Lujinxingia vulgaris: one gene and its partner. The protein of the gene in region 1 interacts with the protein of each later gene in a pairwise test. Links are inferred from orthologs where the notes say so. Each region holds a gene or a part of one and is shown on either strand. Other genes may lie near its edges.

Evidence for each region.
Region 2: the proteins of FRC98_RS14915 (region 1) and ctaD interact in binary tests that used the Escherichia coli proteins (3 or more experiments, as listed by UniProt). The link is inferred for Lujinxingia vulgaris from one-to-one orthologs.

What each region holds. Positions count from the first base shown.
Region 1 is NZ_VOSM01000007.1:233,568-248,425, forward strand. The notes cover bases 4,309-7,152. They hold FRC98_RS14915 (pyridoxal phosphate-dependent aminotransferase), read left to right. Parts: upstream 4,309-5,070; coding sequence 5,071-6,234; downstream 6,235-7,152. Other genes in these bases: FRC98_RS14910 (M42 family metallopeptidase), read left to right, coding at 4,309-5,062; FRC98_RS14920 (pyruvate carboxylase), read left to right, coding at 7,022-7,152. Also shown: 4-hydroxythreonine-4-phosphate dehydrogenase PdxA, read left to right, coding at 1-492; FRC98_RS14895 (crotonase/enoyl-CoA hydratase family protein), read left to right, coding at 489-1,292; FRC98_RS14900 (hypothetical protein), read left to right, coding at 1,397-2,890; pssA (CDP-diacylglycerol--serine O-phosphatidyltransferase), read left to right, coding at 2,887-3,546; FRC98_RS22060 (hypothetical protein), read right to left, coding at 3,634-3,762; more of FRC98_RS14910, read left to right, coding at 4,031-4,308; more of FRC98_RS14920, read left to right, coding at 7,153-10,492; FRC98_RS14925 (hypothetical protein), read right to left, coding at 10,568-11,656; FRC98_RS14930 (hypothetical protein), read left to right, coding at 11,859-12,362; FRC98_RS14935 (hypothetical protein), read right to left, coding at 12,387-13,037; FRC98_RS14940 (SAM-dependent methyltransferase), read left to right, coding at 13,223-14,383; FRC98_RS14950 (OmpA family protein), read left to right, coding at 14,734-14,858. UniProt on the Escherichia coli protein: Shows aminotransferase activity with methionine and histidine as substrates, and to a lesser extent also with phenylalanine.
Region 2 is NZ_VOSM01000002.1:674,310-689,303, reverse strand. Bases 5,787-8,766 are described here. They hold ctaD (cytochrome c oxidase subunit I), read left to right. Parts: upstream 5,787-6,471; coding sequence 6,472-8,061; downstream 8,062-8,766. Other genes in these bases: FRC98_RS06310 (cytochrome c oxidase subunit 3), read left to right, coding at 8,151-8,766; FRC98_RS06320 (cytochrome c oxidase subunit II), read left to right, coding at 5,787-6,285. Also shown: nrfD (NrfD/PsrC family molybdoenzyme membrane anchor subunit), read left to right, coding at 1-248; FRC98_RS06340 (DUF3341 domain-containing protein), read left to right, coding at 241-1,128; FRC98_RS06335 (c-type cytochrome), read left to right, coding at 1,133-1,765; FRC98_RS06330 (phospholipid-translocating P-type ATPase), read left to right, coding at 1,836-3,098; FRC98_RS06325 (c-type cytochrome), read left to right, coding at 3,158-4,564; more of FRC98_RS06320, read left to right, coding at 4,684-5,786; more of FRC98_RS06310, read left to right, coding at 8,767-8,792; FRC98_RS06305 (cytochrome C oxidase subunit IV family protein), read left to right, coding at 8,845-9,183; FRC98_RS06300 (heme o synthase), read left to right, coding at 9,409-10,422; FRC98_RS06295 (cytochrome c oxidase assembly protein), read left to right, coding at 10,439-11,026; FRC98_RS21355 (hypothetical protein), read left to right, coding at 11,026-11,196; FRC98_RS06290 (SURF1 family protein), read left to right, coding at 11,196-11,999; FRC98_RS06285 (hypothetical protein), read right to left, coding at 12,038-13,498; FRC98_RS06280 (adenine phosphoribosyltransferase), read right to left, coding at 13,716-14,243; 5'/3'-nucleotidase SurE, read right to left, coding at 14,236-14,994. UniProt on the Escherichia coli protein: Cytochrome bo(3) ubiquinol oxidase is the terminal enzyme in the aerobic respiratory chain of E.coli that predominates when cells are grown at high aeration.

The DNA of each region.
Region 1 (14,858 bases):
CGCCTCAGCGCTCCCCTGCTTCGGGAGATCTGCGCGGTGACGCTGGCCGGGCTCAAGGAGCGTTTTGGCGTGGCGCGGCCGCGCCTGGCGGTGTGTGGTTTAAACCCCCACGCCGGCGAACGCGGCCATATGGGCGATGAGGAACTCCTGTGGATCGACCAGGCCGTCGCCGATCTGGACCGGGAGTTCTCCGACGCCGAGATCAGCGGTCCCTGGCCTGCGGACACCCTCTTTGCGAAGTTCCGCGGCGAGGGAATGCCTTATGATGCCGTGATCTGCATGTACCATGATCAGGGGCTTATCCCCTTGAAATTGCTGCACTTTGGGGAGTCCGCGAACATCACCCTGGGGCTTCCCATCATCCGAACTTCCGTGGATCACGGCACCGCCTACGACATCGCCGGGAAGGGGGTGGCCGACGCCGGATCGATGATCTACGCCACCGAGTTGGCTGCAAAGATGGTGGCTCGCGTCCGCGGAGGGGTTTTTTGAGCTCCTCCTCTTCGGGCGCCGAGCCCTCTCCAGCACCGACAGTTCGCGTCGAGCAGCGCGGCCCGGTCTGGGTGGTGACCATCGACCGCCCCGCCAGCCGAAACGCCGTCGACCGCCCCACCGCCGCGCAGCTGGTGGAGGCCTTTGAGACCTTCGAGCGCCGCGATGATCTGCACGTGGCCGTGCTCACCGGCGCCGGCGACACGTTTTGCGCCGGCGCCGACTTAAAAGCCTTTGCCGAAGGCCGGGGAAACCGCCTTGAGCCCGATGGACCCGGGCCGATGGGCCCTACCCGCATGATGCTCTCAAAACCCGTGATCGCCGCTGTGGAAGGGTATGCTGTGGCCGGTGGGCTGGAGCTTGCCATCTGGTGCGACCTTCGGGTGGCCGCCCGCACTGCCATCTTCGGGGTGTTTTGCCGGCGCTTTGGCGTGCCGCTCATCGACGGCGGTACCCTGCGCCTGCCGCGGCTTATCGGGCAGAGTCGGGCGATGGAGATGATCCTCACAGGTCGGCCCCTCGACGCCGGGGAGGCCCATCACTGGGGCCTGGTCAACCGCCTCACCGCCCCCGGTGAGGCGCTCGCTGAGGCGGTGCGTTGGGCGGAGCAGATCGCCGCCTTTCCCCAGACCTGCCTGCGCTCCGACCGCCGCTCCATGCTCGAGCAATGGGGTCTGGATGAGCCCCGGGCCCTGGCCCGGGAGTTTGAGCTCGGCCAGCCCGCGATTAGATCTGAAGCAGAGCGGGGCGCGGCCCGCTTCGCCCGTGGCGAGGGGCGTCGGGGAAGTTTCGAGGACTGAGCGCGGTTGGTTCAGCGGCCAACCTCGCGGCGATCGCCGGGCAGGTTCCACCGGCCTTTTGTCCCCTTCTTGAAGCATGTTGATTTACCCAGAGGCAAAGACGTATGGCGCAGCAAGCGAGCGCATTTGAGTTGGAAGACCGCATCCGCGGCGCGTTGAAAAAACGCGGCGGTGTGGCCACCGTCGGCGATGTCGCCGCCGAGACCGGCCTCCCTTATGAGGAGACCGAGATCGCCATGCGCAAGATGCTCGAGCTCTACCAGAGCCATCTCGACGTCGATGACGATGGCAACCTCCTCTACCGCTTCGACCCGGGGATGAAGGCCCGCGGCTACCAGAAGGGGCGGCGCTGGTACGATTTTAAGAAGAAGGCCTGGGCGGCGTTCACCTGGATCTTCAAGGTCTCGATCATGGTGGTGCTCATAGGCTACACGGCCACCTTCATCCTGCTCCTGCTGGCGCTGGCCATCGCTGGTATCGCCGCGGCGACCTCGCAGGATAACGACGATTTGGGCGATGTCTTTTTGCTGCCGGTGTACCTGATCGCGCGCATCCTGGAGACGGTCTTCTGGATCAGCTGGTTCAGCGACTTCGGGGGAGGGCGGCGGCGCCGAAGGCGCCCGCGGCGCAAGGTGGAGCGCCCCAAAGTCCCGCTCTACAAGCGCATCTTCCAGTTTGTTTTTGGACCCGAGCTCACCCGCGACGAGCTCGCCGCGGAGCGCGCCTTTGCGCGCTTTGTGCGCGCACGCCAGGGGCGCATCACCGCCGCCGACTGGGCCTCCCGCACCGGCCTTAGCCTGGAAGAAGCCGACCAGGCCCTGACCGCCGCCACCGTGCGTTTTCGCGGAGACATCGACGTAGCCGCCGACGGCACACTGATCTACCGTTTTGACGATCTGCGCGTGACCAGCGAGGCCGGCGCCGACGATCGCCTGCAGCCGCCCAAACCCATCTGGACGCGCAAGGTCACCGTGCCGCCGCTCACCGGCAACAAGGGCTCGACCAACACCTGGATCGCGATCTTCAACACCTTCAACCTGATCATGGGCGCCTTTATCCTGGGCGGTGTCACCGGGTTGAGCACCGGGGTGTCGGTGGTGCTGGGGGTGATCCCGGTGCTCTTCAGCCTGATGTTTTTTGCGATCCCCCTGGGCCGCCGCTTCGCCCGCGGGGGCAAGCTGCGCCGAGCGAAGCGGGAGAATGAGCGCCGCGAGCTCATCGAGGCCGTCTATCTCTCGGCGGCCACCGACGGGGTCGCCAGGCCGGTCGACGCCAAAATCTTTGAGACGCACCCCCGCGGCGACGAGATCTTTGCGGACTTCGATGGCGAGATCCGCGTCGAAGACGACGGCCGCACCCTCTACCTCTTCCCCGAGGTCGCCCGGCAGCTGGGGGCGGCCGAGAGCGCGCGTCAGCGCGCGGCCGACCAGGTCGTCTTCGGCCAGACGATCTTCTCCAGCGATGAAGAGACCCTGAGCATGGCCGACGCCGAGATGCTGGAGTTCGACCGTAAGCTGGCTCGCGAGCTCGGCGGCGCCTCGATGGTGGAGTTTGAGTGGGAGTCGATGGAAGAGAGCGCGACCGTAGGAGCCTCATGAGCTCGACAGATGAATGGAACGAGCCGGCGCAACCTGTGCGCCGCAAACGCTTTGAGATGCTGCGCTCCTTCGCGCTGGCCGACATCATCACTATGGCCAACGCCGCCTGCGGGGTGGCCGCGATCTTCTGCTGTCTGAACTACATGGACGAGAAGATCGACCTCTATGTCTGGTGGGCGTTCGGGCTTCTGCCCCTGGCGCTGGTCTTCGATCTCTTCGACGGGGCGGTCGCTCGCTGGCGCCGCAAACACTCCGCGCTGGGCGCCGACCTCGATTCCCTGGCCGACATCGTCTCCTTCGGCGTCGCGCCCGCCGTGCTCGCCTACACCTTAGGCATGCGCGGGGGCTGGGACGCGGTCGTGCTGATCTTTTTCGTGGTCTGCGGCATCGCGCGTCTGGCCCGCTACAACGTGACCGCCGCCGAGCTCAGCGAGGGCTCGGGCAAAGTCCCCTACTACGAGGGCACGCCCATTCCCACGAGCCTTGTGCTGGTGCTGGTGATGGCGGTGGCCTTTGACCGCGGCGCCTACGGCGCCGCTCTCTGGGGGGGCGACCTGCAGCTTCTCGGCTGGGGCTTTCACCCCCTGGTGCTTCTCTTCGGCCTGAGCGGCAGCGCCATGATCAGCACGCATCTGCGCATCAAAAAGATCGGCTGAAGGTCGCTCGCCAACCTCCGCAGCAGACACAAAAAAAACGCCGAGACGATCGCATCGTCTCGGCGTTTTTTTTCGACATCTGTCGGCTTAGAGGTGGGCCATGTACTTGCTGATCAGAATGATCGCGGCCACACCAAAGCAGATGCCCACGGTGACCACCGGAACCCAGGGTGCCTGGTGGATGGGGCCATCATGTTCGTCGTGATTTTCAGCCATGTTGTGCTCCTTTAACGCGCGATGCCCTTATGGGGCGATTGAGTTGATGCGGCTCAGGCGGCGGCATCTTTGCCAGAGGCACAGGGATTGTAAAGGAAAATCCGGCCGCGGGCCTGCGGCAGATCAGCGCGCTTCAGGCGTGGGCGAGCCGGCCGGCGCCTTGTACCGGCCGGGCGCTGGTAGTACAAGGCGACCTCCCGCCGGTGCGCTCCCCTCTGGCGCGCGCTCTGACTCCTTTTCTGTATCGCTGTGCGAAGTGAGGCTGTAGATGGATCTTCTCAAAGTACTCTCCGAGATGCCCGGTGCCCCGGGTCGTGAAGAGCTGGTGCGCGAGTTTATCGAGTCCAAGGTCAAAGGCCTGGCCGATGAGATCACCACCGACGCGATGGGCAACCTGATCTGCCGCAAGAAGCCGGCCGAGGGTGCCACCGACGTCCAGAAGGTGATGATCGCCTGCCATATGGACGAGATCGCCTTCTACGTGCGCCTGATCGACGACAAGGGCTTCATTCGCCTGCACAACGCCGGCGGCTTTGATAACCGCAACCTCTTCGCGCGCCGCGTGCGCATCCAGACCCGCGACGGCGAGGTCATCGAAGGCGTGATGAACCCCGGTGGACGCCCGATTCATATCGCCGCGCCCGAAGATCGCACCAAGATCCCCAAGATGGCCGAGTTCTTTGTGGACACCGGCCTCGATAAAGACACCGTCACCGCCAAAATCCGCCCGGGCGACCCGGTGACGCTGGTGCAGGAGTTCAGCGAGCTCGGTGAGATGGTCACCGGCAAATGCCTCGACAACCGCGTGGCCTGCTGGGTAGGCGTGCGCCTGCTTGAGCGTCTGCAGGCCAGCGAGAACTACGACATCTACGTGGTCTTCACCGTGCAGGAAGAGGTCGGGCTTCGCGGCGCGATCACCAGCGGCTACGCCATCGAGCCGGACATCTCCATCGCCATCGACACCACCCTGGCCGTCGACACCCCCGGGGTCCCGGGCGAAGAGCAGATCACGGAGCTGGGCAAGGGCGTGGCCATCAAGATCCTCGACGGCTACACCATCAGCAACAAAGAGCTCGTCGACACCTTCGTCGATCTGGCTGAGTCCGAAGGCATCACCCACCAGTACGAAGTTCTGCCGATGGGCGGCACCGACGCCGGCGCCATGCAACGCGCCCGCGCCGGCAGCCGCGCCATCACCTTGAGCGTGCCCACCCGCTACATTCACACCGTCACCGAGATGGTCCACAAGGGCGACCTCCGCGCCACCCTGGACCTTCTGGCGGCCTACCTCAGCAAGTGAGTCTGTCGATGAGTACTCAGGATTTTCGCAGCGAACGCATTGGCTTTTTGCAGCAGTCCGAGATCCGGGCGATGACCCGCGAATGCAACCGCCTCGGCGGCATCAACCTGGGCCAGGGCGTCTGCCCCTTGCCCTCGCCGCCCGAGCTTTTAGAGGCCGCGGCCCAGGCGGTGCGCGAAGACCTGAGCACCTACAGCCGCTTCGACGGCGTGGACGAGCTGCGCCACGCCGTCGCCAGAAAACTCAAGCGCTACAACAAGATCGACGTCGACCCGGAGACCGAGCTCGTCACCACCATCGGCTCGGCCGGCGCGTTTATCTGCGCGCTGCAGGGGCTCTTTAACCCGGGCGATGAGATCATCGTCTTTGAACCCTTTTACGGCTACCACGTCAACGCCATCCGCGTGGCCGGCTGCGTGCCGAAAGTCATCACGATGAAGGCGCCGGACTGGTCCTTCGATCCGGAAGATCTGGAGCGCCTGCGCACCGACCGCACCCGCGCCGTGCTCGTCAACACCCCCGGAAACCCCAGCGGCAAAGTCTTCAGCCGGGACGAACTCGGGGTCATCGCCGATTTTTGCAAAACCCACGATCTGCTCGGCATCACCGACGAGATCTACGAGTACCTCGTCTACGACGGCCAGGAGCACGTCAGCCTGGCCACGCTCCCGGGAATGTTCGAGCGTACGATCACCATGTCGGGGTTTTCCAAAACCTTCGCCATCACCGGCTGGCGCCTGGGCTACGTGGCCGCGCCCGCGCACCTGGCCGGCCCGATGGGCCTTGTGAACGATCTTTTCTACATCTGCGCCCCCACGCCCCTGCAACACGGCCTGGCCCGCGCCCTGGAAGTCATCGGCGACGATTACTTCGACGACATCCGCAAAAAGTACAAAGCCAACCGCGATCTCTTCTGCGACGCGCTCGTCCAGGCCGGGCTGACCCCCCACGTCCCCGAGGGCTCCTACTACATCCTCACCGACGTGAGCCGCTTCCGTCTCAACGACGCCCGCGCCTCGGCGATGCATATCCTCGAAAAGGCCGGCGTCGCCTCGGTCGCCGGCTCCGCCTTCTTCGCCACCGACGGCGGCCGCAACCTCGTACGTTTCTGCGTCGCCCAACCCCGCGAGGTCGTCGAACAAGCCGCCGAACGCATCCAGGTTTTTCGCTAATGGATCAGGTGGGCGCTGCCGCTCCCAGAGGTGCATAACGACGATGGCGAGCCGTTTTTTTGGTCATGGGCTGGGAGTCGGCTGCCGCGCCGATGGCTGAGTTGTCGATTTACCCGGGTAAAAGGGGAGGTAAGGAGTCTGAGTTGTCGATTTACCCGGGTAAAACGAGAGGTAAGGGGGCTGAGTAGGCGATCTGGCCAGGTAAAACGAGAGGTAAGGGGTCTGAGTTGCCGATTTACCTGAGTAAAACGCGAGGTAAGGGGTCTGAGCTGGCGATCTGGCCAGGTAAAAGGGGAGGTAAGGAGGCTGAGTTGGCGATTTACCTGAGTAGAATCGCAGCTAAGGGGTCTGAGTTGCCGATCTGTTGTGAACAGAACGCGAGCTAAGGGGTCTGAGTTGCCGATCTGTTGCGAACAGAACGCGAGCTAAGGGGTCTGAGTTGCCGTTCTGTTGTGAACAGAACGAGAGCTAAGGGGGCTGAGTAGCCGTTCTGTTGCGAACAGAACGCGAGCTAAGCAGTCCGAGTCGGCGATCGAGCGCTCAAGAACGGGAGGTAAGATACCTGGTCCATGGCCCTGATCGATCACACAGCCCTCCCTGATTAAAAGATCCTGATCAAAAAAACAGCAAAAGGCTCGCCGCCGGAGGGTTGGTGATGAGAGTTGGGGGCATGACGCGACGCGTCGGGTGGGCTATGGTCTGGGGGAGAATGACAGATGAACGGATAGGCGCGAGCGGTCGGCGTTTTTGCTGAATGAGACTCCTTTTTGAGTGAGGTTGTGCGGCTATGGCGAGAGAGATTCGTAATGTGTTGGCGGCGAACCGCGGGGAGATCGCGGTTCGAATCTTTCGGGCGTGCACGGAGCTGGGGCTCGCGACGACGGCGATCTACAGCTTTGAAGATCGGCTGGCGATCCACCGCTACAAGGCCGATCGGGCCTATCAGATTGGCGAGGAAGGAAAGCCGGTGGAGGCGTACCTGGATGGGGACGCGATCATTGAGCTGGCGCTGGCCAAGGGGGTCGACGCGATTCACCCGGGCTACGGGTTCTTGAGCGAGAACGCCGACTTTGCGCAGAAGGTGATTGAGGCGGGTTTGGTGTGGATCGGGCCGCCACCGGAGGTGATGCGGGCGCTGGGCGACAAGCTGGCCGCGCGGGAGGTGGCCAAACGCGCCGGGGTGCCGGTGGTGCCCGGGAGTGGCGGGGCGGTGCAGACCGAGGAGGAGGCGCTGCAGGCCGCGACCAGCATCGGCTATCCGCTGCTGGTGAAGGCCGCCCACGGCGGGGGCGGCCGTGGGATGCGCGTGGTCAACCAGGAGAGCGAGCTTGTGGAGGCGGTGCGCTCAGCGCGCAGCGAGTCGCAGGCGGCCTTTGGGAGCCCCTCGGTGTTTCTGGAGCGCTATGTGGTGAACCCGCGCCATATCGAGGTGCAGCTTTTAGGCGATACCCACGGCAACGTGGTGCACCTCTTTGAGCGCGACTGCTCGGTGCAGCGGCGCATGCAGAAGATCGTGGAGCTTGCGCCGGCGCCCAATCTCGCTGACGAGGTGCGCGAGAAGCTCTACGAGTACAGCCTGCGCCTGGCCGAGGAGGTGGGCTACAGCAGCGCGGGCACCGTGGAGTTTCTGGTCGAGGAGCGTGAGGGGAGCTTTGAGATCTACTTCATCGAGGTGAACACCCGCATTCAGGTTGAGCATACGGTCACCGAGATGATCACCGGCCGCGACCTGATTCAGGCGATGATTCGGGTGGCCGAGGGCGCGAAGCTCAGCGACGCGAGCATCGGCATTGAGGGGCAGGAGGCCATCAAGCGCAAAGGTCAGGCCATTCAGGCGCGGGTGACCACCGAGGATCCGGAGCGCAATTTTGCGCCGGACTCCGGGCGCATCATCACCTACCGCTCGGCGGCCGGCCACGGCATCCGCCTGGACGCCGGAGTGGGGGGCTCGGGCTCCGAGATTTTGCCCTTTTACGACTCGATGCTGGTGAAGGTCTCGGCATGGGGGCAGGACCTTGGCGAAGCGGCGAGGCGGCTGGACCGCAGTCTGGCGGAGTTTCGTATTCGCGGCGTGAAGACGAACCTCCCCTTTTTGCAGCGGGTGGTGCGCCACGAGCAGTTTTTGTCGGGCGATACCCACACACGCTTCATCGACGAGACGCCCCAGCTCTTTGTGTACCCGCCGCGTCGCGACCGGGGCACCAAGGCCCTGATGGCGCTGGGCGACATCACCGTCAACGGACCGCCCGGCAGCACCACACGCTTTGCCCGACCGCAGCCGCTGATCGTGCCGAAGGCACCGAAGATCAAAGGCAAGCCCCCCACAAGCCCCGCCTTCGCGGTCTTTGAGCAGGAGGGGGCCGAGGGGCTTTCCAAATGGATCCGCAACCAGGAGGCGCTGCTCGTCACCGATACGACCTTCCGCGATGCGCATCAGTCGCTGCTGGCGACGCGGGTGCGCACCAACGATCTGCTGGAGATCGCCCCGGCGACCGCGCACATGCTCCCCGGGCTCTTCTCGTACGAGATGTGGGGCGGGGCGACCTTTGATGTGTGCATGCGCTTCCTGCAGGAAGATCCCTGGGAGCGGCTCGCGCGCATGCGCCAGGCCATCCCCGGGGCGCTCTTTCAGATGCTGCTGCGCGGCGCCAATGCCGTGGGCTACACCAACTACCCCGACAACGTGGTGCGCGCCTTTGTGCAGGAGGCCGCCCAGGCCGGCGTGGACGTCTTCCGCGTCTTCGACGCGCTGAACTACGTCCCGAATATGGAGCTGGCGATGGAGGAGGTCGCCCGCGCCGGTAAGATCGTGGAGGCCTCGATCTGCTACACGGGAGACGTGCTCGACCCCGACGAGACCAAGTACACGCTGGACTACTACACCAACCTGGCGAAAGAGCTCGCCAGCCGCGGGGCGCATATCCTCAACATCAAGGATATGGCCGGCCTGCTCAAACCCTACTCGGCCAAAGTGCTGGTCGAAGCCCTCAAAGAGGCGGTGGATCTGCCGATTCACCTGCATACCCACGACACCTCCGGCAACGGGGTGGCGATGTACCTGATGGCCGCCCAGGCCGGCGTGGATGTAGTGGATTGCGCGCTGAGCTCGATGGCCGGGCTCACCAGCCAGCCCTCGCTCAACGCGGTGGTGAGCGCGCTGGAGGGCCAGACGCGCCAGCCCGATCTCGACAGCCAGGCCCTGGAGCGCCTCTCGGAGCATTGGGAGCTTCTGCGCGAGATCTATTATCCCTTTGAGTCGGGGCTTAAGTCTTCGACGACCGATGTCTACAACCACGAGATCCCCGGCGGGCAGTACTCCAACCTGCGTCCGCGGGCGATTCAGCTCGGCCTTGGCGAGCGCTGGACCGAGGTCAAGCAGACCTACCAGCGGGTCAACAAGGAGATGGGCAACATCGTTAAGGTCACCCCGACCAGTAAGGTGGTGGCTGACTTCTCGATGTTCCTCGTGCAGAACGACCTGAGCTTTGAGGCGATCTATGAGATGGCCGAGCGCGGTGAAGACATCGACTTCCCGCAGTCGGTCATCGACTTCTTCTACGGCAATATGGGCCAGCCCTACGGGGGCTTCCCCCGGAAGCTGCAGTCGATCGTGCTCAAGGGCCGCGAGCCGCTTACGGGGCGGGCCGGTGAGGGCATGGCGGATTATGACTGGGGCGCGAAGGAGGAGGAACTGCGGGATCTTCTGGGACGCGAGCCCACGCGCCGCGAGGCGATCAGCTACGCGCTCTACCCGAAGGTCTTTGCCGGGTTTGCGCGCACCATCCAGGAGTTTGGCGAGTACCGCATCCTGGAGACGGTGCCCTTTCTCTACGGCATGGAGGTGGGCGACGAGACGATGGTGGAGATCGAGGAGGGCAAGACCCTCGTCATCAAACTTAAAGCCATCAGCGAGGTGCGCGATGACGGCACTCGCCGCGTCTACTTCGAGCTCAACGGGCAGCCCCGCGATGTGGCGATCATCGACGCTTCGGCCGAACTCAGCTCGGGTGCGCGGCCCAAAGCCGATAAGTCGAAGCCCGGGGAGGTCGGGGCGCCGATGCAGGGCAAGGTGCTTACGATCGCGGTGGCGGTGGGTGATGCGGTCAGCCGCGGTGATACGCTGCTCTCCACCGAGGCGATGAAGATGGAGACCAACATCACCAGCCCGGTCGACGGCACGATCAAGGCGATCGAGGTGAGTGAGGGGGATTCGGTGGGCGCCGGCGACCGCGTGGTGCTGATTGAGCCGAAGAGCTAACGCAAAAAACCTCGCCAGCGCATCGAGGCGCTGGCGAGGTTTGGGGACGCGGGGTGTTGACGTCAGGAAGGGGGTTCAGGCGCGGCTGGCGTCCAGGCATTGCTGGAAGTCACGCGAGAAGGAGGTCGCCTCGCTGCACGCCCGGATGACCGGGGCGGGGCGGTGGCGGAATCCCGCGGCAGCCGAGACGCAGCCGCGGAAGTCGCTGGAGAAGGAGGTCGCCTCGCCACAGGCCCGAATCGCTGGGGCCGGCGGGGTGCGGAAGGCCGAGGCGGTGTTCATGCAGTGCTCAAAATCACCCGAGAAGGTCGTGGCGTCACCGCAGGCGCGGATGGTCGCGACGGCATCGGCTGCGGGGAGGCGAGTGGCGCTCTCGATGCAGTGGGTGACCTGACCGGGGAAGGGGCTCTGGTCGCCGCAGGCCTCAACGATCTGGGCGCGGGAGGCACCGGGGCGCGGGTGGTGCGGATGTCCGGCGTGCGGAGGCGGTCCGGGACGATGGGGGCGACCGGCGTGCGGGGGACGGCGATGGTCGCGGTCGCGGCGGCGGTCGTAGCGATCATCGCGGTCGTCGTGGTCATCGCGGTCACGGCCATAGCGGTCGTCGCGGTCGTGGCGGCGGCCATAGCGGTCCCGGTCGTAGCGATCGTCGCGGTCACGGTCGTAGCGATCATCGCGGTCACGGTCGTCGTGGTCGGGGTAGCCCGGGGAGCGGCGCAACTCGACGATGGGCAAACGCAGGGTCTGGGCGGGTCGGCGTCTCTCAAGGCGCATGGTGGTGATGGTGTTGGGGCCCTGGGTGCCGACCAGCCGGAGCTCGGCGTGGGAGGCCGCGGCGCGGCTGCCCAGGCGCATGGTCGCCTGACCGCGGGGGGCGTCGATACGCAGCGCCTGCACGAACTCGAAGTCACGGGAGGAGCCGTCGGGAAGGTAGACGTTGAGACGAGGTTGAATGCGGGCCTGCTGCAGCGCGCCCCAGTCGCGGGCATCGACCTGGTAGGTGATGATGAGCTGGCCCCGGTCACGCTCCACGCTCAGGGTGTTGAGCTGAACATCGTAGCCGCGGTTCTGGGCCGAGGCGTTGAGCGAGAAGAGCAGCGTGGCACACATCATCAACACAGCGATCATGGTCGGGGCGAAGGGGCTCGGGGGCAGGCGCTTCATGGTCGACTCCGGGAGGTTCGTCGCGCCGCGGGCCGCCCTGACGGCCCGCGACGCTGGAGGAGAGATGCAGCGGTCGGGGCGATGTTGCTTAAGTTTCCCGGCCGCACTGTTGAGACGCCTCGCCACCCGGGGTATTCATCACGAAGACGAAGTTCACCGGCCAACACCGATTTCCACACAACAATGCGATGAGGAGCATACGATGAGCGACGATCGCCGCCAGAGCCGCGGCAGCACATACACCCGAGAGCAGCGCGGACCGCGCCGCAGCCAGCGCGACGAGAAGGATTCAGCCTCGTACAAGGCCGATCTGGAGAAGTTCTTTACCGCCGGCGGCAAGACCCCCGAGCGCTTTGAGAAGCTGGCAAAAGGTCTTGCGCCCAAAGAGGGCAGCGCTGAAGCCGAGTACCTGGAGGCGGTCGATACGCTGCGCAAGACCGAGGGCCTCTCGGAGCTGGTCAAAGCGATCAACGACTTTGTAGCCGCCGGCCACCCCTGGCCCGATGATGAGGAGGTGCTGATCAAGGCGCTCGATCATCCGCGCGAACGCACGCTGCACGCGGTGCTCGATCATCTGCTCGACTTGCAGGCGCGCAAAGGGATCAAACGTGGGGTTGCAATAGAGGCCCGGCTCGGGACGCTCAAAGTCGTCTCCGATGATCCGGGCCTTCTGAAAAAAGTCGACGCGCTGGAGGCGCTGCTTTAACGCGCTGACGCGACGCCTTGAGCCTCAGGGCGCGTTGTCCTGGTTGGAGGTCGGCTCCAGGTCGAAGACCTGGTCGAAGCAGGCGACGATGTCGGCGCAGACGCCGTCTTCGATGCGCTCGGCGCAGGCGTCGCTGTACTCCCAGAAGATGTCGCTGCGGGTGCGGGCCATCTGGTAGCAGGCCTGGCGAAGCGGCTCGGTGGACTCGCCGGGGCGGCACTCGCCACGGGCTGCCAGAAAGTCGTCGCAGCGGGCCTGACGATCTTCGGGGAGGTCCAGGCGCACGTAGCAGAGCTGATGCGCTTCGGCCTCGCGGGTCTCTTCGCAGGTGAGCTCGTCGACGATGCAGCGACCGAACTGCTCGACGGCGTCGAGGCTCCACTGACGGATGGTGTTCTCGCAGCGCACGCGGCAGTCGGAGGCGGCCGACTCACAGGTGTCGAGCTTCTCGCACATGGTGCGGCAGTCGTAACCTTCGACGCCCAGGGGGTTGCGGCAGACCGACTCGTCGCAGACCAGCGGCGCGCGGCAGTCGTCATCGAACCCGTTGCAGAACTCACCCTCATTGCCCTGCTTGATGCTGTCGGAGGCGCGGCAGGCCCCGAGCATGGAGCTCAGAAGCAATAGAGCAACGAGGGCGATCGGAGCGATGAGGCGGTTGGAGAGCTTGAGCATAACGCTGAATTCCCTGGGCATTCGCGCGCCAGGCGCGGGCCGGTGGACGAGAAAAGTCGAAGGTGGGGATTAGCATAGGGTGGGGGCTTTGACAAACTTTGTAGCGCGCGGGCGGTTTGCCGCTGCAGGTTGGCCGGTGGTAGAAGAGGCCGACAGACCTGCGACATAACTTCAAGGAGGAGATGATGAGCTCGACGGCGACGAAGGCGGTAGATGCAACTCAACTCTCTGCGGCGCTCGACCCGCATCGGCGCCACTCGGTGGCCCGGGCGCTGGCCGAGGTGCTCACGGGCAAGGAGCGCGTGGCGCTGGTGGGCTGGCAGGCGGCCACCTACATTGGCGAGGCTGCCGGTGAGGCGTCGAAGGTGGTGGTGATTCTGGAGGATGCGGCGGGCTGTGAGCAGGCGCGCCAGGCGGCCTCAACCCTGGGCGTGGCCGCGAAGGTCGAGGTGATGCAGGGCAAACTGACCGAGGTGGAGCTTGAGGCCCGCGCCGATGTGGCGATGTACCTGCCGAGCTCGACCTGGATGATGGAGGGGCCGGATGCGGCGGTGCTGCGCAATGCGGCGCTTCAGGTGCTTAAGCCGGGCGGGCGACTGATCCCCTGGCGGGTGGCGCAGCTGATGGAGCTTGCCTCGGTGCCGGTCTCAGCCGGAGCGCTGGAGGCGCGGGCTGCCCGGGTGGGGCGGCCGGGGGAGCCGGTGGCTATTTTGAGCGAGTCCAAACATTTTCTGACCACCGAGTTCGCAAGCGCCGCCCCTGAGCAGGCAGGCGTTGACGATACGATCTTCATCAACGCCCTGCTCGGCGGGGTTGCCAGCGGCCTGCGCTTGAGCTCGATGGTGGAGCTTGTCCCGGGTGTAGCGCTCGTCAGCTCTCAGCAGGCCGCAAGCGCCATCCTCGCGCCCTTTAAAGACGACGTGCGCGTCGATGCCGGCCAGACCTTAAGCGTGCACGTGCGCTACCAGCCCGGCGAGGGCCTGGCGACGGCGAAGTTCAGCGCGCGCCTGGTCGAGAGCAGCCGCGAGGTCGGTGAGCTTCCCGACGATCATCACGTGGTGACCGGCTTTAAAGAGAAGGTCGCCGCGATGCTGCGAGAGGTCGACGCGATGGGCCGCGGCTCAGACCTCGATCGCGTCGTCAGCTACACCCGCCAACCCCACGGCGACGTCTCGCGGCTGACCGCGATGTTCTGGACGGTGGACGACGCCTTCCACAAACCGCTGCGCGAGCTGATCGAAGGCGTGCGCCGCGCCGGCGCCGAGGCCAGCGGGCATACCCCGGAAGATGAGACCATCTACCAGTGGATGCTCGAGGTCTATGAGGGCGTGCGCGCCGAGGGCTGAGGCGCGTTGACCCCAAACGCAAAAAGGCTCCCCGCGATGGGGAGCCTTTTTTAGCCTGATTCGGTGACCATTGTCGGTCCCGGAAAGCCAACGACCGGATTTGAACCGGTGACCTGCTCATTACGAGTGAGCTGCTCTACCAGCTGAGCTACGTTGGCGCGCTCAAGCGGCACTTTGTCTATCCAAGAAGGGGGTGGACGTCAAGAGGTCGTGGTGCGAAAAGATGCGGGTGTTTTGCGATCAACGCGGGGTTGCTTCATAACAAAGATCGTCCCGGAGTTCCGGGTCGCAACAATCATCGATGGGATATGCGCGCGACATGCGGCGCGCCGAGTTGGAGTAATAGGATGATGTCGTTGAGTCGAGCAAAGACGTGGAAGGTTGGGAGCGCGGCGCTGCTGGCAGCGCTGATGGGGGTGAGCTCGACGGCCACCGCCCAGGAGGCCGGTGGCTTTGATGCGCAGACCTTTCAGCC
Region 2 (14,994 bases), on another replicon or contig:
GCATGTGGTTTGAGCGCTTCGTTATCGTCGTCACCGCGCTCCACCGCGACTTCGTGCCCAGCTCCTGGGGTATGTACAACTTCAAGGCGATGGACTGGCTTCTGACCATCGGGTCGTTCGGGATGTTCTTCACCCTCTTCCTGCTCTTCGCCCGCGTGCTGCCCACCATCACCATGTTCGAAGTCAAGGCTGTGATGTCGCCTGAAGAAGCTTCGCGCAAGAACCGTAAGGAGGTCGTCGGTGGCTAAGGACAAAGAGACCAAAGAAACGCTCGAAGAGACCAGCGCTGAGACCTCCGCCGAAGAAACGGAGACCAGCGCGACGGACGCAGAGAACACCGCTGTGAACGACGTTGAAACCACCAAAGCCGAAGAAGGCGCCGAGGAAAGCGAGGCTTCCGAACAAGCCGCCGCTACCGAAGAGAGCGACGCATCTGAGGATGCAGCCGCTCAAGAGGCCGCCGCTTCGGATGAAAACGAAGACGCTGAAGACTCGTCCGAGGAGAACTCCGACGACGAGGTTGAGGAGTCCCACGAAAGCCTCACTGTCGCCGGCAACGGCGCCAGTGACGCAGTGGTTCCCCCGGCCGCAGGCGACGTCACCAACGGTGAAGGCATGAAGGGCATCGCTGCTTACTTCGACCTGCCCGACGACCTGATGCTGGCTGCGGCCCACACCCGCGACTCCAAGTACGACGCCTTTGAGGCCTACTCGCCATTCCCCATCCACGGGATGGACGACGCGATGGGCCTGGGTCGCTCCTGGATTCCCTGGGTGACCTTCGGCGCCGGCTCGGCGGGCTTTCTGACCGCCAACGCTATTCAGTTCTTCATGATGACCTTTGACTGGCCGATGATCGTCGGCGGCAAGCCCTACGCCCCCTGGCCCTCTTTTGTGCCGATCATGTTCGAGTTGACGGTGCTCTTTGCCGGGGTCACCACCGCGATTGTGATGCTGATCGCGGCGGGCTGCTTCCGCAAACCCTTCATCATCGATCCGGAGATCACCAAAGACCGCTTCGTGCTTTGGATCTCCGCCGACGACGACGCTTTTGATGCCGAAGAGGTCCGAGGATTTCTCGAGACGCTCAATCCGGTTGAAATTCGAACCATCACGAAAGGCGCTTAATCTCATGAGCATTCCAAGCACGCTAAAAACTCGCGTCGCTGTGACCGCGCTGGCCCTCCTGGGCGCCTCGTTCGTGGGCTGCATCTATGAGGTAGGGATCCCGGCCGACGGCAGCAAACCCGTTGGTGAGCTCAACCCCATCGAGGGCATGCATAACCAGACGAGCTATAAGGATCAGGAAGCCCAGCCGGTCTTCCGCGACGATCAGTCCCCCGGTATGCGTCTTCCGCCCCCGGCCACCGTGCCGGTCGACGGGCAGCTTCGCCCGGCTCAGCCCAGCCCCGACGCCAGCGCACAGCTGGTCAACCCGGTGCCGGTTAACGCCCAGAGCCTGGAGTACGGTCGCTTCCTCTACCGCACCAACTGCGCGGTCTGTCACGGCACCGAAGGCGCCGCCGACGGCACCATCGTTGTCTCCGGAGCCTACGGCGCACCGCCGAGTCTCCTGACCGATAAGCTGCGCGGCTATGAGGACGGACGCATCTACCACGTAGTCACCTACGGCCAGGGCGCGATGTGGGCCTACAAAAATAACCTCACCGATATGGAGCGCTGGGCCGTGGTCAACTACGTGCGCGCCCTGCAGCGGGCCGACTTCCCCGAGCCCATCGACCTGGATCGGATGCGCGACCAGTAACCCCATTTGACTCACGGACGCGCACTGCGCTCTTTGAACGACCGTTGAATTAGCATAGAGGCAAACTCCAATGGCTCACTCATCTCACCACCACGACATCGCGCCGCCCAAGCGCTTCGAGCTCCCCGGGGGCTTTCAGACTGCCGGACTCGCGCTCTTTGTGCTGGGCCTTGTGGTCTTTGTGGTCGGTCTCCTTATGGGAGAGTACAACGCGGTGCGCGCCTGGCGCGGATACATCATCGGGTTCTGGTTTACGCTTAGCCTGGGACTCTCCGGCCCCTTCTTCATCGCCACGCAATATCTGGCGAAGGCCGGCTGGAGCGTCTCCATTCGACGCGTTCCCGAGGCCTTCGGTGCCTTCCTGCTGCCGGTGATCATCTTCGGTGCCATCGCCCTTCTCGGCGCTGAGACCCTCTTTAAGTGGCTCCCTGCCGACCCGGCCGAAAACCACTACATCGACGCGGTCGTCGCCGCGAAGAGTGGTTTCCTCAACTTCACCGGCATCGCGTTTACCACCATCGCGTCGACGCTTGCCTGGTTCGGCTTCTACAGCTGGATGCGTCGCAACAGCCTGAAGCAGGACGAAGTAGGCGGCTACAAGCTCACCCACACCAACATCTGGGTCAGCGCGGGCTTCCTCCTGGTCTTTGTCATCGGGTTCTCGTTCATGACCTGGTACTGGATCATGTCCTTCAACGCGCACTGGTACTCCACGATGTTCTCGGTCTACGCCTTCGCCGGCCTCTTCCAGTCTGGCCTGAGCGTGATGGTCCTGATCATCCTCTACCTCAAGCGCCGCGGCTACTTTGGTGATACCGTCGGTACCCAGCACATCCACGACATGGGCAAGCTGGTCTTCGCCTTCACCGTCTTCTACGCCTACATCGCGTTTAGCCAGTTCCTGCTGATCTGGTACGCAAACATTCCCGAGGCGGCCGAGTGGTATGTCCACCGGACGGAGAACGGCTGGGGCTTCTTCCTCTTCATCCTGCCCTTCATCAAGTTCATCATTCCCTTCCTTCTTCTGCTTCCTCAGGAGCATAAGAAGAACAAGAACAACATCCTGCAGTACGTGTGCGGATGGCTTATCCTGACCCAGCTCTACGAAGTCTGGCTCTGGGTTGCGCCCTACCCCGCCATCAAGGGTAGCTACTCCCCGCTGTGGCCGGTCTTTGAACTTCCGATCGCGCTGGGCTTTGTGGGCCTCTTCATCGTGGTCGTCGGCCGCGCGCTGGCCAAGCACAACCTGGTGCCGCTCAAAGATCCCTTCCTGGGCGAGAGCATCCCGCACTCCCACGACCACCTCATCTACCCCAACGGCAAGCCGGAGTGAGTTTCACTTCATCCGAACGCTCTTGAGGTTCTGGCATCCACGCTCTACGCAGTGACGTCATGAAAAACGCTACGCTTAAAAATGGTCTTAAAATCGCGCTGGTCACCGGCGGCATGGTCGCCCTGATCCCCACCGTCTACGGCCAGGGAATCGGGCTTCAGACCCTCGATCGCATGCTGGTGCCGACCCCCCAGAAGATCGAACGCGGGGAGAAGGTCTTCGCCGAACAGTGTGCCTCCTGCCACGGCGATCAGGGCCGTGGTGGTGCCGAGCTCGCTCAGCGCAACGGCGCTCAGGGCTTTGTCGGCACCCAGGTGGAACGCTCCGGTCTGGAGTCGATCTACAGCGTCGTCGCCCACGGCTACGCCTCCGAGAGCTTCGAGCACACGCCCTTCAATAACCTGTTCTTCCAGGATCAATGGGCGGTCTCGCACTACGTGCACAGCCTGATTGAGAACCCCAACCCGGTCCCGGCGGAGCTCTCTGAGCGTATCCGTCAGGAAGCCGAGTTCGGCGTCTGTGATCCGGAAATCCGTGTGGGCATCGCCGACCTTGTCGAGCCCTCGGGTGACGAGCAGTTGGCCAAGGGTGAAGAGATCTTCGCCCAGCAGTGTGCCTCCTGCCACGGCGCTCAAGGTAAAGGCGACGGCCCTGCCGGTGGTGCGCTCAACCCGCCTCCGCGTAACTTCGAAGCGCCGCCGGCCGACTGGACCAACGGCACCAGCGCGCTGGCTGTTTACAACACCCTCTTCGGCGGCATCTCGGGCACCTCGATGCCCGCCTACGGCCACCTCCCCGAAGAGGAGCTCTGGGCGCTGACGCACTATATTCGCGAAACCTTTGTGCCCGAGCAGAATCAGGAGCCGGCCACCGACGAGCAGGTCAACGCTGTCTGCCGTTCGCTGAGCGCCCCGCCGCGCCCCGACGCCATCCCGGTCAATGACGCGATGCGCTTCCTGGCGGCGGACGCCGCTGAGAATCGCATGATTCGCCTGGGACAGTACGGCGACCCGACCCTCGCCGCCGACGCCAACGCCGAGGCCGGACAGCAGGTCTACGGTCAGATGTGCGCCAGCTGCCACGGCAGCCAGGGCGCCGGCGCCCGCAACGTGGGACCCTACGGCGCGTTCCCGCCCTTCCTTTACATCAACGTGGGACGTCTCGTGCCTGCCTCGGTCGGTGGCACCTACCAGGACGTTGCTGCCCGCACCATCGGCGGCGTACACGCAACGCTTCCCAACATGACTCCGGCCGCGTCCCTCTCCGAGCAAAACTGGAAGGACCTCCAGGCCTACGTTGCCGGCTTTGAAGGCGAAGGCAGCGACCGGGTCACCACCGTGCAGCCCCTCGACGAGACCACCTCGCCGGCCGACACCACCGGTGAGATTCCCGCCGATGGCCAGGCCGAACCCGGCGCTGTTACGACTCCCGCTCCGGAAGCTCCGGCCGACGAGACGCAAAATTGAGATGATCGCCGTCTTCGGGCGGCGTGACCATTGACTTCACGCTCTGCGTTATGAACGCTTCAACCTCCAGTCAACCGTCGCAGATGCTGGGCCTCGCGCCTTCGACGAACGGCAACCTTATGAGTAAAAAAACCATGAGCGGCTATTTTAACCCTCGCCACCTCAAGCGCGCAGCGCTGCTCGTCGCGCTCACCCTGGCGCTGCTGATCCCGGCGACCGCGTTTGCGGTCCCCGGCTCCGGGGAGTTCATCGCCCACTACACCCAGAACGGTCGCGAGATGACCGGCCTCTACAACATGATCGCCAAGATCTGTCTTGGAGTGCTGATCCTTGTTGAGGTTGTGCTGGTTGCGGCGATCTTCAAGTTCCGCCGTCGCAGTGACGACGAGCGCCCGGTTCAGAATCACGGCAACCTGGTGCTGGAAATCGGTTGGACCACCGCCGCCGCGCTTTTCCAGATCTGGATCGGCGTCGCTACCATCAACGTCATGTTCGCCACCGAGGTCATCCCCGACGATATCGACATGACCGTCGAGGCCGTGGCCTACCAGTGGGACTGGCAGTTTGTGTACCCCGACCACGGGGGCCTGGTGCACAGCGACCTTGTGGTGCCGGCCAACACCAACGTGAAGCTCGAGGTGACCTCTCGCGACGTTATTCACTCCATCTTTGTGCCCGACCTGGGCATCAAGATGGACGCTGTGCCCGGCCGCTTCAACTACTGGTGGTTCCGCGCTGACGGCCCGGTCAATCAGGTTCGCGTCGATGAGTTCGCCACCGTAGAACGTCAGGAGCGCGAGTACGTGACGACCCGTCCGGACTTCATGCAAACCCGTCCGGACGCCACCGCCAAAAACACCTCCGGCCTTGAGCGTCGCGTCACCTACCTGGGCCGCTCGCGTACCGTCGAAGAGGTCTCTCCTTACGCGAAGTACAGCGCCATCGAATACCAGGGCACCTGCACCGAGCTCTGCGGTCTGGGCCACTGGGACATGTACTTCCGCGCGGTGGTCATGACGCCGTCGAGCTTCCGCCAGTGGGTCTTCGATATGCAGAACGCGGTGACCGAAGCCAACGGCCCCGACGTCTTCGCCGCGCGCTGCGCCACCTGCCACGGTGAGAGCGGCCAGGGCCAGGGCGACCAGTTCCCCACCCTCGTGGGTGCGGCCCGCGTTGTCGAAGAGGGTCAGAAAGACTCCCACATCCAGCTCGTACTGCAGGGCAAAGGCGTGATGCCGGCCTTCGGTCAGATCCTCAACGACGCGGAAGTCACTGCCGTCGTCAACCACGAGCGTCTCAGCTGGGGTAACGCCGGCGGTGAGGTCACCGACGAGGATGTTGCTCGAGTGCGCGAATCTCTGGGCCTTCCGCCCTTCCCGGCTGGCGGCGTCGAGCCGACCCCGACCCCGGATCTGATGGCCGCTGGCGAGCGCATCTTTGAGAGCTGCGTCAGCTGCCACGGTCGCGACGGGCAAGGCCCCGACTACATCCCCTCGCTGGCCGGCAACAGCAAGGTCAACGGCGACGTCGCCGCACTCGCTGAGCTTCTCATTAAGGGCGCCGACAGCGACCAGTGGCCTGGCGAGAAGACCCCGGTGGCTCGCTCCATGACCGACTTCCAGCTGGCCTCGTTGCTCACCTACCTGCGCGGCTCCTTCGGCAACGAGAGCGATCCGGTGCAGCCCGGCGACATCGAGCGGATCCGACGCGACATGAACTGATACGATTGAGTTTGGCGCCCGCTGAGGGCGCCCTATCGATAGACTTACACTTGGGGGAGCCCCCGGCTCCCCATGCAGGCTAAAAAAGCGGCGAGGCATCGCATCATGGAAATCAAGGCCAAAGGTTACCTGTCTCCTCTCTCCGAAGAGGCCAAGACCTCCCTGTGGGTCTACCTCAAGGAATGGATGTGCACGACGGACGCCAAGCGTATCGGGGTGCTCTACCTGCTCTTCGCCACCTTTATGGCGCTCTGGGGCGGCATCCTCTCAGTCATCATCCGGTTGGAGCTGGCCGCACACGGCCCGCACATCATCACCGACGCGTCCTTCTACAACGCGCTTCCGGGGATGCACGCCACCGCGATGATCTTCTTCTTTATCATCCCGGCATTTACCGGGGTGGCCAACTTCGTGGTGCCTATCCAGATCGGCGCGCCCGACATGGCCTTCCCCAAGCTGAACCTGGCGGCGTTCTGGATCCTGCCCCCGGCGGCCATCCTGACCTTTGCCGGCTTCTTCATGAACAGCCTGCCTGAGTTCGGCTGGACGGCGTACCCGCCGCTCTCCAACTCGGTCTACTCTCCCATCTGGGGTGCGGACTTCTGGGTTATCGGCCTGATTCTCGTCGGCGTGAGCTCGACGCTGGGTGCGGTCAACTTCCTTGCGACCGTCTTCAACATGCGCTGCAAGGGCATGAAGATGTTCCAGCTGCCGCTCTTCACCTGGGCGATGACCGTCACCAGCTTCCTGATCCTGGCGGCCACCCCGGTACTCACCAGCGCGCTGCTGATGCTCACCTTCGAGCGTATGTTCCCCGGCGTCTTCTACTTCTTCAATCCGGCCGGCGGTGGTGACCCGATCCTCTACCAGCACCTCTTCTGGTTCTACTCCCACCCGGCCGTGTACATCATGATCCTGCCCGGCTTCGGCATGGTCAGCGAAGTGATCACCGTGTTCAGCCGCAAGCACATCTTCGGTTATGTGCTGATGGTCTGGTCGATGATCGCCATCGCGGTGCTCGGCTTCCTGGTCTGGGCGCACCACATGTTCGCCACCGGTATCGCACTTGAGATTCGCGTGGGCTTTATGTTCCTCACCATGCTCATCGCGGTGCCCACCGGCATCAAGATCTTCAGCTGGCTTGCCACGATGTGGGGCGGCTCGATCAAATTCGATACCCCGATGCTCTACGCCACCGGGTTCCTGGCGATGTTCACCATCGGCGGTCTCTCCGGGGTTGTGCTGGCCAGCGTGCCGGTCGACATCCAGCTTCACGACACCTACTACGTCGTCGCCCACATCCACTATGTGCTCGTGGCCGGCTCGCTGATGACTGCCTTTGCCGGCGTGTACTTCTGGTTCCCGAAGATCACCGGCCGCTTCTACAACGAGCTGCTCGGCAAGGTGCACTTCTGGCTGACGGCCATCTTCATCAACGTGACCTTCTTCGTGCAGCACTGGCTGGGCATGAAGGGTATGCCGCGCCGCTATTACGACTACGATCCGGCGTTCGAGCTGGCCAACATGGTCTCCTCGGTCGGCTCGGTGGTCCTCTTCCTGGCGCAGTTCATCTTCATCGCCAACATGCTCTGGAGCATGCGCAACGGTAAGATTGCCGAGGGCAACGCCTGGAAGGACGGCTTTACGCTTGAGTGGCAAATCACCTCGCCGCCGGATCACCACAACTTCCACCATGAGCCCTACTGGAAGCCGCTGATTCGCCAGCACGTCGGCCCCGACCAGCCCGGCGGCCTGTGGCATCGCTACGACGACTGATCTTCGCAGGGGGCGGCGCCGCTCAACTACGCGGCGCCTCTCACCTCGGTCTCACCTGATTTAAGCTATTGACTTAAGAGGTCCTTGAAATGGCATCACAAAACGCCTCCCTTGCGGCAGACTCCATGGTCGGTGAAGAGTCGTTGGGTGTATCCAACGGCAAGCTGGGCATGTGGGCATTTCTGGTCATGGACGCCATGACCTTCGCCGGCCTGCTCGCTGGCTACGCCCGCCTGCGCTGGACGCCCGGCAGCGACTGGCCGCTTCCCATCGAAGCGTTCGGTTTCACCGGCATTCAGCTCACCGCGCTCAACACCTTCATCCTGATCTGCTCCAGTGTCTCGATGGTCCACGTGCTCGCCGAGCAGATGCGCGGCAATATGGAGCGCGCCAAGAAGTGGATGCTCTTCACCATCTTCGGCGGACTGGTCTTCCTGGGCATCCAGGGCTTTGAGTGGACCCACCTGATCATGGACATGTGGCCCTACCTCTTCGATGAGGGCTACGAGGCCGCCTACAGCGTGAACTTCGCGGCGACCTTCTTCATCCTGACCGGTTTCCACGGCCTGCACGTCTCGGTGGGTGTGATCTACAACCTGATCATCTACCTGGGCCTGCGCAGCGGGAAGATCACCAAAGACGACACCTCGGTGGTCGAGATCGCCGGGCTCTACTGGCACTTCGTTGACCTGGTGTGGATTCTCGTCTTCACCTTCGTCTACCTGATCTGAAAGGTGCCCCGGCGCCTTGTGATACGAATCAACGCTTTCACAGGACTTTGACATGGCTTCTCACGACGCAACGAGTGATCCGAATGCGGGCTGGGGCTGGGGGTTTGACTTCCTCTACAGCCAGTACATGTGGGTTTGGCTGGCGCTGCTCATCCTGACCCTGGTCGAGGTGGTCATCCCCGAGCCGGAGATCGTCGGACTGAGCTTTCAGTTCTCGCGCCCCTTTGTTGTGATCTCGCTCATCAGCCTGGCGCTGGTGAAGACCTGGATGGTCGCCTGGTACTACATGCACCTGATCGCGGAGCGCCCCTCGATCATCCTGATTGCATGCGCGCCCTTCCTCTTCTCGCTCTTTTTGACGATCGGCATCTTCCCCTGGAACGGGGGCTGATCGTAGGAGGCCTCCGACACTTTCGTCGGAGGGTTCAGGGCATCCCACACCCCGCGCTTTCTACACAGGAAGCCGCGGGGTGTTTTTTTATGCGTCGAACATCGCGACAATTTGCCCTCTTGGCTTGAAAGTCACCGCTGCGCATGATTAGTTTGCGGCGCTGTGGGCTTTCCAATTATCAGCCCGGATCCCTCCCGCTCTACCCCCCTTCTAAGAGTCTGGCCGATGCATGGCGTTCAACGTTTTCTTTTTCTGGCGCGCGAGTTTGCGCAGCTGACCAAGCCGGGCATTCTTCGCCTGCTGGTGATCACGCAGTTCTGCACGATGCTGGTCGCCGCCGGGGGCGTGCCCGACCTGTGGACCGCCATCTGGGCGACGCTGGGCACCGTGATGATCTGCGGCAGCGCCAACACCATCAACATGGTCTGGGATCAGGACATCGACGGGCTGATGGGCCGAACGGCGCACCGACCGCTGGTTGTGGGCACGATTAAGCCCGCCCACGCCCTGCTCTTCTCGGGAGCTCTGGGCCTGGGCGCTGTGCTGATCCTGACCTTCCTGGTCAACCCGCTCGCCGCGCTGATGGGCATCGCCGGACACGCCTATTATGCGGTCATTTACACGATGTGGCTCAAGCGCAGCACCCCGCAGAACATCGTCATTGGCGGTGCTGCCGGCGCCTTCCCGGCGCTTATCGGCTGGGCGGCGGTCACCGGCGAGTTGAGCCTGACGGCATGGCTTATCTTCGCGATTGTCTTCTTCTGGACCCCGCCGCATTTCTGGGCGCTGGCGCTCTATAAAGACGTCGAGTACGGCAAGGCCAACGTGCCGATGATGCCCAACGTGCGCGGCCATCACACCACCAAGCTGCAGATGCTCATCTACATGCTGCTTCTGCTGGGAACCTCACTGGCGCTGAGCCTGACCGGTGATGTGGGCCTGATCTATCTTGTGGCCGCGGTCATTCTTGGTGCCGGCTTTACCTACTGCTGCATCCGCGCTGCGTTTGATACCACCGACTACTGGGCCAAACGCACCTTTGCCTTTTCGATCATCTACCTGGGTCTGCTCTTCGCGGCGATGTCCTTCGACAGCCTCCAGACCCATTACTTCACCGAGCGTCACTACCTGGCGGCGATCGAGCGCGATGCCGATCGCATGCGCGCGGAGCAGGACATCGATGAGATTCGTCGCCTGCACAACAGCGCCTCAGCGCCCGTGCTGACCTCGACCCCCTGAGCCCGGAGTGCCTCTGATGGCGAGCTCACCGCATAACGTTCCCACCTCGGAGATGGCCGAGAAAAACGCCCGACTTGGCAAGTGGTTTATCGGCGTCATCGTCGGGATGTTCGTTCTGGGATTTGCGTCCATTCCCCTCTACCGCTGGGTCTGCGCACAGACCGATCCGGGCGGTTCGGCCTATTTTAATGGCGAGGCCGACTCCTACGAGGGTGTGGTGGTCGATGAAAGCCGCCAGATTCGCGTGCGTTTCGCGACCAATGTTGAGCGCCAGCTGCCCTGGTCTTTCAACGTCGCCGAGAAGCACGCCACGGTTCACCCCGGCGAGAAGCGCCTGGTGAGCTTCACCGCGTATAACAACGCGCCCTATCCGGTGAAGGGAAAAGCGGTCTACGACATCAACCCGCCCGAGGCTGCGCCCTACTTTAAGAAGATCGAGTGCTTCTGTTTCGTGGAGCAAACCATCGACGGGGAGTCGAAGTACGAGCTGCCGCTCTACTTCTGGTTTGACCCGGAGTTGCCCGAACACGTGACCGAGGTCACCCTGGCTTACACCTTCTTCAGCGCCGACAGCTCCATGACCCGCGCCAGTCGAGAGAAGTGATGAGCGATGAGCAACCCGCTAAATCGACCGAAGACTCAGTCCCCCGGCCGGGCGCATTTCAGGTCGATGATGAGACTCGGCGTCGTAATCGTCTCACCGCGATCATCATCACCGTGCTTGTGCTGATCATGATCCTCGTGGGCACCCGTCACCAGCTCTTTGGTCCTTGATGGCATCCCGTCGTTTTAAAGCACCGGGGGTAGTCGCCACGCTCTTCGCACTCCTGGGCCTTGCGATCCTGGTGTGGCTGGGCACCTGGCAGAGCATCCGCTACCAGGAGAAGTCCGCTGCCGAGTCGCAGCAGGATGCGCTGGCCGACGCAACGCCACGCGCCGTCACCTCCCTCGACGCTCTCAACAGTGGCGAGCTGGACTTTCACCCGGTGACCTTGCGTGGGGAGTTTGCCGCCGAGCCCTCCTTTCTGATCAAGCATCGCATTTATCAGGGGAAACCGGGCTACTGGCTGGTCAGCCCGCTGGTAATGGAGAGCGGAGAGGCCGTGCTGGTGAACCGGGGTTGGCTTCCTTATGAGAAAGGTGAGGCCACGGCTTCTGCGATCATCGCAGGCACCGCTGGCGAGCAGAAGCTGCATGGTCTTGTTCACTACCTGGACTACGTCGTAGCCGACACACCCACACGAGATGCCCTGAAGAAGGGAGAGCGCGACACCACACTGGTCTTCTGGGACTCCTACGACACCGAAGGTATGCACCAGGCCATCGAGGCTCCCACGCCCTCGCGTGCCGTCATCGTGACGCTCTCCGAAGATCACTCCGGCTCGCCATACCCCATCGCCAGCTACGCGCATATCACCGAGCCCTACCTGACCGCCGAGAAGCATTTCGGTTATGCCCTGACCTGGTACAGCCTGGCAGTCGCGCTTATCGCGATCTATGTCGCGGCTGGCTTCGGGGCGCTCAAAGCGCACGCGATGGCGCCTCGTGAAGACGGGCAGGTTGATTCGCATTCCTGACTCGTCGCATGCGGTGCGGTTCCCCCCTGCCTCGCCAGCTAGAAACGCCCTCCCCACCCCAGCGTTGTCCCGTCCGGCCCTACGCTCACGTCGAATCCCGACATTGAGCCTTGCGGGTGTGCGTCATGGCCCACGCCGTCGATGATGAGCGCTCCGAGCACCGCGGCTCCGACCCCCAGCGTGATGCCGGCACCCAGGCGATGAAGATTGAGCGAGCGCGAGCGTGCGAGACGCTCTTCTTCCGAGGTGAAGTCCATCGCCTGTGTAGACTCGCAGCTCACCCAGGAGTCACCGCCGGTTTGCGCCGAGCAGTTGTAGCGATGTTGCGCCATCAGCGTGTAACCGAGCCAGGCGCCCCCGGCGAGCATCAGGGTGGTGGGGGCAGCCCACGCGACGGGACCGGGGGAAGATGGGGCGGGAGAAAGCGCAACCGGATCGGGCCGCCCCGGGTCGCCCGCGGCTTCGTAGAGCTCGGGCAGTACCGCTCCGAGTGCGCGATGTGCGGCCTGCGTGTCGTTAAAATCGATCAGCACCGCGTTGTATTCGTCATCCACTGTGGCGCTCCACAGACACGCCTGCCCCTCTTTGATCGACTCGATCGGGCCGCAGTAGTCGCCAGTTCCCAGAAGCACGATCTCATCCACCTGACGCGTGTTGGCCATGGAGCGCATATCCTCAGCGCCAACATGTATTCCCGGGTGGGCAGACGGCCAGTATCCCACGCTATGCTCTCCCGGGGTGAATCCGCCCACGCTCCAGGCGGCTTCCCCAAGAACCGTCTCTCCTCCGCAGTCGGCTGAGAAGACGTAGCGCTGCCCGGGCTTGACGCGAAGTCTCGACACTCCCACCTTTTGGCCGAATACAAGTACCGGACAATCCCAGTGGTCTTGCACGTTGATGGTGAGGGTTGTCTCGTAGGTAGCGAGCTTCTGGCGGGCAACCTCCCACATCTCAGCAACTTCCGGGGGCCAGCGCCTTGTGAGAATGGATCGCGCCACAAAGGTATAGGCAAGTCGCTCGATCAGGTGTTGGGCGCGCTCCTTATGCCCCATATCCAGAAGCGCTCGCGCCAGGTAGAGCCCCGCGCTCCGCACGAACACGGCCGCGTCCATGTCGCCCCCCCACGCTTCAGGCACATCGAGCATGCGTTGCACCCGGCCATCGAGCATGGCGGCTGCGGCCTGCGCTCCCTCATAAAAGTACGCATGCTCGGCGGCCTCAGCCCACGTGATGATCTCGTCGCGATACTCCGGCGAGATGTCGGGAAGCCCGTGGTAGTCATCCACGACCTGCACCGACGACCAGGAGCGCAAGAGCTCGGCTGCCGCCTGCGCCGCCTCCAGGTCCTCCTCGTACGTAAGGAGGGAGACCACGGTCACCCGGGCCCGGGTCTCAGCAGTCGGTGCCCAGGGCTCGACCTGGGCCTGCGCCCCGCCGGCGAAGCTCTGCACCAAACCCACCACCCCCACCGCCAACACCCACGCCACCGCTGATCGCATCTCGCCTCCCAACACCAGAGAAATCCCACAGCCCGACCATCGGGCTCTCGTCTGTTATCGGGTGCTGAACGGGACTTTTGCGTGACTTAACATTTATTTACACAACAGGTGCGCTCTACCACCAAAAAACCCGCCTTGCGCGGGCAAGGCGGGTTTTGAGTTTTGCGCGGAGTGAGGGGGCGCGCTTTCGGCGCCCCCCAATGGCGATCTCCCGAGCTCAGAAGACGGTCAGCGCATGGTAGGGCACGCCATGAAGGCGTTTGGAGCCCTCCAGAAAGCCCAGCTCCACCAGGAAGGCACACTCCACCACCACCGCGCCAAGCTCCTGCACCAGGGCGATGGTGGCGCCACAGGTGCCGCCGGTCGCCAGCAGGTCGTCGACGACCACGACACGGTCGCCGGGCGCGAGCGCATCGGTGTGCATCTCGACGCGGTCGGTGCCGTACTCCAGGGTGTAGTCGACGCCAATGCGCTTGTAAGGGAGCTTTCCGGGTTTACGCACCAGGGTCAGCCCCACGCCCAGGGCGTGAGCCAGCGCCGCGCCGAAGATAAAGCCGCGGCTCTCAATGCCGACGATCGCGCTGATGTTTTGCGCAGCGTAACGCTCGCGCCAGGCTTCAATGATCTCGCGAAAGAGCATCCCATCGGAGAGCACCGGGGTGATGTCTTTAAAGACGATGCCCTCTTTGGGGAAGTCGGGCACATCGCGCAGGGTGCTGCGAACTTTGCTGGCGAGATCAGACATCGGTGTCTCCGGGGGAACCGTCCAAACGGGGGTCGGTGAGAGGTTGGAGCGCGTCCCACTGACGCAGCTCGTTGAGGAATCGGTAATGGGTCAGGTCGAGGTCGACCGGGCTTAAACTGATATGGCCTTCGGCCACCACGTTGCAGTCGCTGCCGGGCATATCATCAAAGCCCAGCTCGGAGCCACCCAACCAGTAGTAGGGCAGGTGTCGCGGATCTTCTTTGGCGACGACCTGGCGGCCGTAGTTTCGCCGGCCCAGCTTGCTCACGCGCACGCCGGAGCTCCCGCTCAGCTCGGGAGGAAAGTTCACGTTGAGAAAGGAGGCCCGCGGCATGCCTTCTTTGAGGGCGCCTGCGGCGATGCGGCGCGCCCAGGTGGCGAGCAGCTCGGCGTTCATCGCCCCGCGGCCGGCCTGGCTGAACGCGATCGAGGGCACATCTGAGAGCGTCGCTTCAATCGCCGCGGCCACTGTACCGCTGTAGAGGACATCATCGCCCAGGTTTGCGCCGTGGTTGATGCCGCTGACACAGAGATCGGGCCGCCGTGGCAGCGCGTGGTTGAGCGCGATGTAGACGCAGTCCGTCGGGGTGCCACTGACCGCAAGACGGCCCGGCGCGCGCTCATCGATGCGCAGGGGCTGGCGCAGGCTGATAGCCCCGCTCACCGCGCTCTGCTCGGTGGCGGGCGCCACGACCCAGACCTCACCAAGGTCGGACATGGCGTCGGCCAGGATGTTGATGCCGGTCGCATC